Regions from separate parts of the Exiguobacterium sp. s59 genome, predicted to be linked through region 1. Evidence: a T-box and tRNA genes for the amino acid it is inferred to sense, from the RefSeq annotation. Region 1 holds a T-box; the other regions hold tRNA genes.
The links. The T-box of region 1 lies ahead of argS (arginine--tRNA ligase). A T-box ahead of a tRNA ligase gene usually reads a tRNA of that ligase, here a tRNA-Arg.
Positions count from the first base shown of each region.

Region 1 (3,629 bases):
GCATCAAGTCAAGTGGAACGAGGACTGGGAACCGATTGTCGAGAAAGGAAAGTATCCGCTCGTCTTCATCGGACATAGTCATATCCCAGGGATTTACCGGAAAGGGAGATCTCTGCCCTGGGAAATCGGGATCCCATTCCATTTGAAGAAAAAGCGGTATGTCATCAATGTCGGAGCCGTCATCTTCGACAGGGAATGGTGTCTCTATGATACGGAAGCCCGAACGGTGACGCGGATGAAAGTGTAAGCATAGGAAAAGGACCTCAATGATTTTTGAGGTCCTTTCGTCTGTCTTATAGCTTACATTTCTTCCGGAGCTTCGACACCGAGTAAACGGAGTCCTTCCGTCAATACGAGCGTCACTGCCTTCACGAGCGCGAGACGCGATTGTTTGCCTGCATCTTCTTCTAAGACGCGGACATGACCGTAATACTTGTTGAACGCTTGTGCGAGATCAAGTACGTAACGGCTGATGATTGATGGTTCGCGACGTTCATGTGCACGTGTGATGACGTGTGGGAACGCGTTGAGCATCGTGACGACACCCCATGAGTAATCATCATCTGCACCAGTGAACGGTGAGCCGTCATAGTTTCCTTTGCGAAGGAGTGAATTCGCACGGGCATTCGTATATTGAACGTAAGGTCCTGTCTCTCCTTCGAACTTGAGCATGCTGTCGAGATCGAATTCGATGTTGTTGATCCGTTCATTCTTCAAGTCGTGGAAGACGACCGCTCCGACACCGACCATACGGGCAACGTCTTGTGCGTTCGCAAGGTCTGGGTTCTTTTGTTCGATGTTCGCTTGTGCTTTTTCGATGGCTTCTTTCAACACTTCTTCAAGAAGAACGATGCGCCCTTTACGTGTCGACATCTTCTTCCCTTCTTGCAAGATCAAGCCGAATGGTACGTGATGCATCCCATCGACGAAGTCGTATCCGAGCTTACGAAGAACCGAGAAGAGTTGTTTGAAGTGAAGCGCCTGTTCGCCACCGACGACATAGTTCGCTTGCACGAAGTTGTACGTCTCGTAGCGATAGATTGCCGCAGCCAAGTCACGTGTCGCGTACAATGTTGCGCCATCTTTCTTTTTAATCAAGCATGGTGGCAAGTTTTCTTCTTCGAGTGAGACGACCATCGCGCCTTCACTTTCGACTAAAAGGTTTTTTGCTTCGAGCATCTCGACGACGCGTCCCATCTTGTCGTTGTAGAACGCCTCACCATTGAAGCTCTCGAATTTCACACCGAGAAGGTCATATACTTTTTGGAACTCCTTGAGTGACTCGTCACGGAACCATTGCCAAAGCTCTGTCGCTTCCGCATCACCATCTTCAAGTTTCTTGAACCAAGCACGGCCTTCATCTTCGAGTTCTGGCTGTGTCTTCGCCTCTTCATGGAAATGGACGTATAGCTTCAAGAGTTCTGCGATCGGGTTAGCACGTACCGCTTCCTCATCGCCCCACTTTTTATAGGCGACCATTAATTTACCGAACTGTGTTCCCCAGTCACCGAGGTGGTTGACGCCGACAACGTCGTATCCGTTTTTGCGTGCGATTTGGTTAATCGCATTCCCGATCACCGTCGAACGTAAGTGACCCATCGAGAACGGCTTCGCAATGTTCGGTGACGAGAAGTCCGTCACAATCGTTTCGTTGCGCGCTGCGTGTGTTGCATAATCCGACTTCTCGTCGAGTACCGTGTTAATGATTTCTTTTGACACGACGTCACGGCTCAAGAAGACGTTGACGTAAGGTCCTGCTGCCTCGACTTTTGTGAACAGTTCATCGTTCAAGTCATTCGCAATATCTGTCGCAATCATGACAGGTGCTTTACGGTAGGCTTTCGCCAATTGGAAACATGGGAACGCGAGATCACCGTGTGCCTCATGTTTCGGCTTTTCAATCAATGCTTCAATCTGGTCAATCGTGAGTTCGTCTCCGATGACACGTGATAACGCTTCTGCGTACTTGCGTTCATAACTCATTTGTATGTCCTCCTTCTTCGTATCACAACTCATAAAAAAAACGCCCTTTGCATAAATGCAAAGAGACGGGAATTCCCGCGGTACCACTCTTCTTGCCTGCATGACGCAGACCGCTTTATGGTGATAACGGTTCCCTCCGGCTATGCCTACTCTCGTTTCGGATAGCATCTCAAAAGTGCGTTTCGCGACGTTTGTCAGCCCAGGCTCTCACCAATCCCTAGGTCGCTTTGTTGACTAAACCATCGTTACTCTCTTTTTCATCGACATTCGTCTATGCGGTTGAAAAGCAATTTCATTATAGAGGATATTCCCTCTATACTCAATGCTAGAATTCAAGCATCATGGAAGAGAAGCAGGACTCACACGAAAACGTGACGAATCTTTACTATTAGATCTCGAAATGTCCCATGCTAGGAGGGAACGCATGAACCACTTTCGTAAGATGTCCGTGCTCGGTTGGAGTATATGGAGTGCCTTATTCATCTTCACCATCTCGTTATTTGCATTGGATGTCCTACACGCCCCGACGATCGATCCATTGTCGTTTATTTTAATTTCATTATTGGTCATCATTTTTCAACTCGACTCGATCGAAGTCAAAGGTGTGTACTTCACTTTTTCTGAAAGTATTGTCTTAATCTTATTTTTATTCTTTGGATTTGAAACAGCACTCATTGTCAACCAAATCGGGTTGTTCGTCTTTCAATTCGCCAATTTGAAACCGAAAGTCGCCATCCGTCGCTTCCGCTTCACATATCCTTGGAATGCCGTTACGGCGTACTTAGAAATCGTCATTCCGGCAGCGGTTTATCTCGCCCTTGGTGGTGAGACCGGTCTCGACTTTTATTCGCAAGATTCGTTCGTGCCGCTTGCCGGACTGTTCCTTGCCATCTTCTTAAACACGGTATTCCAAAAATATCAGGTGAAATGGTGGTTCCGCGTCGACATCGCATTGAGCGATTTTATGAAAATCGCTTTCTACACATACGTCGTCAGTTTGACCTTCATTTTAGCGGCATCATTCTTCCGGGAGACGAGTTTACTGGTCGTCAGTAGTATCGCCGCTGCCTTGACGTTCTTCATTAAACGACTTCTCATTCAAAAAGAACGGCAAGACGCCTTCAAATCTTTGATCGAGCAATATGATGAAGCTAAAGAAGCCGTCTCTTTGTCACAGAGTGAGGCGCAAGCAATCGAAGTCTTTTTAAGTCAGTGTGAACAGTTGAACCATTACGACGAAGGTTATATCGAGTTCAAATTGTTCGACCGCACGCTCTACTTCGATTTGAAGACGCGACAGCCCATCGATCGACCGGTCGTCTTTGCACTGCTTGAGATGAGTCAACCAATCGAGCAAATTCTCGACTATGAGATGCGGTTTGAATGGGATACCGCACTTTCCGACGCCTTCCATGACGATTATCATAGCTTTGTTTCTGTCCGTTCGGAGGAAATCGAAGAGATTCGTACATGGATCGTCATGACGGGAGAACCCGTATACGCATATCCGAAAATCATTCAGCATGAAATCATCAAGTTGTTGAAATCGTTCAATCGAACGATTAGCCGTTGTCACGAGCGGGATCGTCTCTATACCGAGAGCCGGACAGACAGTTTGACGCTTCTTGCCAATGCGCGTGCGTTTT
Region 1 is NZ_JACSKG010000005.1:41,211-44,839, forward strand. It holds gene KNO91_RS10680 (metallophosphoesterase family protein) at 1-247, shown strand, start outside; gene argS (arginine--tRNA ligase) at 301-1,983, opposite strand; T-box leader at 2,042-2,253, opposite strand; gene KNO91_RS10690 (GGDEF domain-containing protein) at 2,408-3,629, shown strand, end outside.

Region 2 (3,629 bases), on a different contig from region 1:
AGAGTGAACAATTGTCACGTTTATATAATGTAAATTTCATTTTCGTCATCCTTTCCATAACTGTCGCTCACGCTCACGTGAATTGCCGAATCCGAGTTCTTCCCGATAGTTCGTCACGGTCCGTCGCGTCACGAGATATCCGTATCGGGCGAGCTCTTTAGCGAGGGCTTGATCACTTTGCGGTGCCTTCTCTCGTTGGATGAGTTCCGCGAGCGTCCGTTTGATCATGAACGGCGAATGCCCATGATTCGTCGACCGGACGAAAAAGTGTCGCCATTCCATGATTCCGCCCTCGGTCTTCGCGAACTTCCCTTGTATGGCACGCCCGACCGTTGATTCGTGCTTTCCGATTTGTTGCGCGACGGTACGACGTGTCAACGGATGGAGGACAAGTTCTCCTTTGAGCCACTCGGTCTGACGCGACTCGATGACCGCCCAAATGTCTCGAAGCGTCTCGTTACGCATCGCAAGGGATGTCATCCACCATTTCGCCTCGCGGTCATTCCCGACACGCGTCTCGTCAAGTTCAGGACTGAGCCACGTCGTGACAAGCTCCCCGTCCTCCACACACACTTCGACTTCCGGATAGACGTGCCCCGTTTCTTCATATAATAAAGGACGCTTCGGGAGTGTCGCGACAATCCGTTCTAGACGGGCTAGTTCTTCTTCCGAAATCGCGAGCGCGCTTGCCATCTGTTGATGGCTCACTCCACTCTCAATCGCATCGAATACATCGACGACGCGCGGGTCCTCATGCTCGATCGCATGCCGATACTGACACTCCCGTTCCGTTCTTGCCCCGATCCCCGTCGGTTCAAGAAATAGGAGTGCCTGTCTCGCCTGTTCGATTTGAGAGATGTCGATACCGAACCGCTCCGCCAATCCCTCATTCGTGTCCGGCAACAACCCTCGATGATCGAGCAAGAGGACGAGTTGTCGTCTCAGCTCCTTCTCCGTCTCGCTTCCGCTTCCTTCCCGAATCTGCGTGAACAGCTTCTCCTCGAACGCACTCGCCGCATCTGCAATCCATCCGAGATCCCCGCTCCCGACATGAATGTTTGGATTATGTCGCGCGAGCCGTGCGAGACGAAACGTGAGCGCGAGACGATCCGCCTCGAGTACCGGCAGCCGTTGCACAAGGTCTTGTGTCATCTGTTGCTGTTGCACCTGTTTTTGTTCTTGCCGTTGCATCGTTCTCCCCCCTCTCTTCTATTGTAACGAACCCGCTCCACTCGCGCTCAAAAAAGCGTAATGAACAGGATTGCTTTTTCAATAAAACAAATGTATAATAAATTCGTGTCACACACATGCACCCGTAGCTCAGGGGATAGAGCACTGGTTTCCGGTGCCAGGTGTCGGGAGTTCGAATCTCTCCGGGTGTATTACATAAAAGGACGAAGGCCTAATTAAGGTCTTCGTCCTTTTTTTGTGTTTTCTCCCTCAATTTCAAACCACCATCCTTTTTATGTATCCTTTATATAGTATATTTAAGTAAAAGGATTGGAAACGAGGTGTCAATTAATGGCTCATACTGTTCCTGAAACGATTCGTTCATCCGCAACAGCAGGAGAGCGGCTCGTGTTTCGTACGTTGAAACGCTACCTTCCAGACGATTACATCGTTTATTTTGAACCCAATATACACGGTCGAAGACCCGATTTCGTCATCATCGGACCTGATTTAGGGTTAATCGTTTTAGAAGTGAAAGACTATACGCGTTCTACTCTCTACCAACTGAACCATGATGAATGGATGATCACTCCCGCAAACGGATCTCAAAAGAAAGTAAAAAGTCCATTTCTACAAGCCCGTGAAAATATGTTCAAACTGACTGACGTCCTAAAAAAGGATCAAAACCTGATTCAACACGAAGGAAAGTATGCAACGACATTAAAATTTCCTTATGGATCAGGCGTCATTTTTACACGATTGACACAAGATGACTGTATTCGTCATGGACTCTATCAAGTCATTGATCCTTGTTTCTCTCTGATGCGTGATGAAATCAACCCGGATGATTCACAATTCTCAGAAGAAATCCTCATCGAAAAAATTCTGAATATGTTCACGGTTCCTTATCGCCTGAGGCAACCGTTGACTGGTGAAGAAATCGATGCGATTCGTTATCATCTCTTCCCAGAAGTTCGAATCAGCGCCGAATTTAAAAAAGTCACACCATATCAAGACCAGCTTTTACTATCCCTTCACAACATCCGGGCGATGGACCTACATCAAGAAAACTTGGCCAAACAACTCGGTGATCAAAATCGTTTAATTCGAGGTGTTGCAGGTAGTGGCAAGACCCTCATTTTGGCGAGTCGCGCTAAACTGTTATCTAAACAACATCCCGAATGGAAGATTTTAATCCTATGTTACAATATCTCGCTAGCCCGTTTTATCGAACAGATGGTACAACAGATGATGTTAGAACCGGATGATTTATTCGATTTCGATCCTCAGTTGAAACAGAGGAACCATTTGATTGAAGTTCGAAATTTCCACGCCTGGTTGCAGAATGATTTACACATCTCGGAAAGAAGAATACCGGCGATACTTGAAAAGTTAAGGAAGCGAGAAATCATCTTCCCGTCTTACGATGCGATTTTGATTGATGAGGGACAAGACTTCGAACCCGAATGGCTCGAACTTGCAAGCGAACTTTTAAATCCTGAAACGAAATCGCTTTTACTCGTCGAAGATCGAGCGCAGTCTATCTATAAACGAAAACGTAGTTATGTACAGGATACCGGTTTGGATTTCCGAGGAAGGTCCAAAATTCTAAATATTAATTACCGAAACACTTCTCAAATCGTATCGTTCGCCTGGTCGTTTTATCAATCCAATTCCTCCCTAAAAGATAAAGTTGTGACGAAGGAATTAGATGGTGAAATCATTGCTCCTCAAAGTACGCTTCGAAGAGGTCCTGAACCAGCCATTATTAAATGTGATCATTTCTTCAAAGAGGCAGATCTCGTTGCTCGGCAAATAAAAAAATTACATGACGAGAAAAAAGTCCCCTATTCTGAAATGTTGATCCTGTATCGCGTCCAGAAGTTCTCGACGATGCATTATGTCGACACGTTACAACGTGCCCTAAACTACTATGGAATCGAGCACTTTTGGATTACGGAGAGTAGCGAGACGAAACGTACCTTCTCAAAAGATGATCAACGCGTAAAAATTAGTACAATTGACAGCAGTAAAGGTCTTGATTTTCAAGCCGTTTTTATCGTAAACGTTGAAAATATGCCGTTTAAATATGAAGAAGATCTCGAGCGTGAAGTCTCTCTCCTTTACATCGGAATGACGCGTGCTAAAGAATATCTCTTCTTATCCTATTCAGGTGAATCCACTTTCACACGTTATTTTGAATCAAGTCGGGTAATCAAACCAGCTCGTCCAAAGCTAAATGGGTAACCATCACGTCTTGAGACGTTTTACACATCGAGGGTCGTGGAATAAGCAGTAGAAAGGGTTTCTGTTTGACCAACATTGACTATACAGGTATGATGAACTTACAACCTACATAAAGGAGGCAGATTCAATGTTAATTCCAACAGTTATCGAACAGACAGGCCGTGGGGAGCGCGCGTATGACATCTACTCACGCTTGCTCAAAGACCGTATCA
Region 2 is NZ_JACSKG010000003.1:281,905-285,533, forward strand. It holds gene KNO91_RS07345 (glutaredoxin family protein) at 1-40, opposite strand, end outside; gene KNO91_RS07350 (RNA polymerase factor sigma-54) at 46-1,191, opposite strand; tRNA gene KNO91_RS07355 (tRNA-Arg) at 1,310-1,382, shown strand; gene KNO91_RS07360 (3'-5' exonuclease) at 1,522-3,417, shown strand; gene clpP (ATP-dependent Clp endopeptidase proteolytic subunit ClpP) at 3,545-3,629, shown strand, end outside.
Region 2: it has a tRNA-Arg gene. The T-box ahead of argS (arginine--tRNA ligase) is inferred to sense a tRNA for this amino acid. The anticodon was not compared.

Region 3 (3,629 bases), on a different contig from region 1:
GTGGTACGTCGGAGAACGTTCGGAGGAGACATTATGAAGTTGATCATTGCGACACACAATCCTGGAAAAGTGAAAGAACTGGAAGGGATGTTGACACCGCTCGGATTCGAGGTCAAATCGTTGCTCGACTATCCGGATGCACCGGAAACAGATGAGACGGGGACGACATTTGAAGAAAATGCGGCGTTGAAAGCGACGGAAGCGGCTGCCTATTTCGGGCATGCCGTACTCGCGGACGACTCAGGTCTTGAAGTCGATGCACTCGACGGGGCCCCTGGGGTGTATTCGGCCCGCTTCGCCGGTCCTGAGAAGTCGGATGAGGCGAACAATGCGCTTCTTCTTGAAAAGTTGAACGGGCAAACGAACCGCGCGGCGCGTTTCGTCTGTGCGCTCTGTCTGGCGAAACCGACCGGGGAAACGTTGACCGTTCGTGGAACGATTGAAGGGACGATCGGTTACTCACCACGAGGCGAGAACGGTTTCGGGTACGATCCACTCTTTATCGTCCCATCGCTCCACAAGACGGCAGCCGAACTAGAACGTGAAGAGAAAGCGGTCGTCAGTCACCGTGGACAAGCATTACGAAAACTGGAGGCAGAAATCATTCCATTCATGAAAGGATGAAGCTTATGCGTTTTCTAATAGTGAGTGATAGTCATGGTCTGACCGAGGAATTGACAACGATTTTTGAGCGACACGAGACAGAGATTGATGACGCCTATCATTGCGGCGACTCTCAACTCGCTTTAGTCGATGAACATTTATTACCGTATCGGACGGTCCGTGGGAACTGTGATTTTGGGGGAGACCTTCCACTCGAACGGATCGAGACGACAGATGCAGGTACGATTCTCATCGTCCATGGGCACCATCACGACGTCAAATTCGATTTGAATCGGTTGCGATATCGGGCTGAAGAGGTCGGTGCGAACGTCGTCTTGTTCGGCCACTCGCACGTGGCGGGTGCCTTGATCGAAGACGGAGTCGTCTACATCAACCCAGGTTCGATCCGTATGCCACGGGGACGAGCGGACAAAACATATGCGCTTCTTGACCTAGAAAACGGGGAAGCGGCGGTGCGTTTTTATCGCTCAGAAGACGGTTCTCACGTTGAAGATTTAGACATCTCAGGAAAACTATGAGTTTCGAATGGGAAATCGATTGACAGGAAACCATTTTTCTATTATAGTTTTCATGTCAATGTCCCAATAGCTCAGCAGGATAGAGCAACGGCCTTCTAAGCCGTCGGTCGGGGGTTCGAATCCCTCTTGGGACGCTTCCATTAAAATAGAGACGCTCTCTACGGAGAACGTCTCTTTTTTCATTTTCCAGGAAATCGATTGACAAGGAATCGCGTCCTAACGGAAGATGAAAGGGAATGGAAGAGAGGGTGAGGGAAGATGGAGAAGGAAAAGGATCAGGAGTATCCGTTCCCCGGGAATTGGTCGCGTCTGCATAAGATGATTCAAGAGGCGGATGCCTCTGGGGAACGACAGCGGATCGAACCGATTTTATGGGATTGGTATCAGGCGATTCCGGGTGACCCGTTTATTTTCATGGAAATCTTCCAATGTGCGATGGAAAAACCGGACGACCCGGAAACGCTCGAAAAGTTGCAGGAACTCGTCGCCATTCAGATGGCAGAAGCAGAAGAACCAGCTTCGGGCGGATTACAAATCGCACAGTATTACATCATGCGGGACCAACCGTTTGAAGCGGCGCACTGGATCAACCAGTATCTCGAATGGCAAGACAAAAAAGACACGGTCAACACGCAAGCACTCCAGGTGCTCCAAGTGTTGAAGATGACCGAGTTTCCGGCGGCAATCGCCAAATTGAAGCGGACGTTGACGCGCGGCAGTACAGGGGAACAAATCGAAGCGCTGCAACATGTTCACTTCAATATCGATGCGGTGCTCGACAATGTGCTCCATGAGCTACTCGTATCAAACCGACCGAAACTGATCAAACTGATCGTGTTAGAAAAGGCGTTCGTTGAACTATCGGTCATCAAATGGACAGATGGGGATTCGACAAATGAGATGTCGCAAATGGAGGCGACATCGCACATCGAGACGTGGGAGAAAACCGTCCTATCGCTCCAAAAATCGGTAGAGGGCGATGAGATCGGAACGCAACTCTTGATGAATTATATGTATACGCATTATCCGTATGTGCCGGCAGAAAAAGCGGACGTGGAACAGGCACTTGTACAGGCGAAACAAGCGATTTTGCATGACGAGGCAGTCGACGGTTTGGCAGCTTCGATTTTAGAGGCGGATCTGCGCTTCACACAGGCGTTATTAGACTAAATCCTTGTGTGCTTACCGAGGATTTATGCTATAATACGGATTGTTGTACATTTTTGTACGGTATAAACGAATTGTTGGAGGGACTTAGCATGACAGCAAAATGGGAAAAAACATCAGGTAGCCAAGGCGTACTCACGTACGAAGCTCCTGCAGAAGCTTTTGATAAAGCAGTTGACGCCGCATTTAAAACAGTCGTCAAAGACTTGAACGTGCCTGGCTTCCGTAAAGGGAAATTGCCACGCCCAATGTTCAACAAAATGTATGGAGAAGAAGCACTCTATCAAGATGCGCTCGACATTCTCTACCGCGACACAATCCAAGGTGCGGTTGAAGAAGCTGGTTTCGAACCAATCGCGCTCGAAAACATCGATGTAGACGGCACGCTCGAGAAAGGCAAACCAGTCGCTTTCAAAGTGACATTCGTGGTTGAGCCAGAAGCTGAGCTTGGCGAATACAAAGGCCTCGAGTACGAAGCTGTTTCAACTGAAGTAACAGAAGACGAAGTAACAGCAGAACTTGAAGCACTTCAACAGCAAGGCGCAGAACTCGCTGTTAAAGAAGGTGCAATCGAAAACGGCGATACAGCTGTATTTGATTTCGCAGGTTTCGCTGACGGTGAGCAGTTCGAAGGCGGCACAGCTGAGAACTACACACTCGAAATCGGTTCTGGTCAATTCATCCCAGGATTCGAAGAGCAAATGATCGGCATGACTGCTGGTGAAGAAAAAGACGTTGAAGTAACATTCCCTGAAGAGTACCACGCTGAAAACTTAGCGGGTAAACCAGCGACATTCAAAGTCAAACTTCACGAAGTTAAAACAAAACAAGTTCCTGAACTCGACGACGAGTTCGCAAAAGACATCGACGAGTCTGTTTCAACACTCGACGAGTTGAAAGCGAGCATCCGTGAGCGTTTAGAAGCTGGTAAGAAACAAGAAGCTGAAGGTACAATGCGCGACCAACTCGTTGAGCAGGCAACTGCTAACGCGACAATCGATGTACCACAAGTTCTCGTTGACCAAGAAGTAGACCGCATGGTACAAGAGTTCGGTTCACGTGTATCTTCACAAGGAATCGACCTTAACATGTACTTCGAACTCACTGGTACTTCTGAAGAAGCAATGCGTGAAGAGATGAAAGAGCAAGCTGAAGAGCGCGTAAAAGCTCGTCTCGTCTTGAAAGCAATCGCTGACAAAGAAGCAATCGAAGTATCTGACGAAGATGCTGAGAAAGAGCTTGAAGAAATGTCTAAACTTTACAACATCGCACCGGACCAACTCCGTACGATGCTCGCTCCACAAGGCGGTCTTGAGACAC
Region 3 is NZ_JACSKG010000001.1:188,818-192,446, forward strand. It holds gene rph (ribonuclease PH) at 1-37, shown strand, start outside; gene KNO91_RS01005 (XTP/dITP diphosphatase) at 34-624, shown strand; gene KNO91_RS01010 (metallophosphoesterase family protein) at 630-1,142, shown strand; tRNA gene KNO91_RS01015 (tRNA-Arg) at 1,203-1,276, shown strand; gene KNO91_RS01020 (hypothetical protein) at 1,401-2,312, shown strand; gene tig (trigger factor) at 2,402-3,629, shown strand, end outside.
Region 3: it has a tRNA-Arg gene. The T-box ahead of argS (arginine--tRNA ligase) is inferred to sense a tRNA for this amino acid. The anticodon was not compared.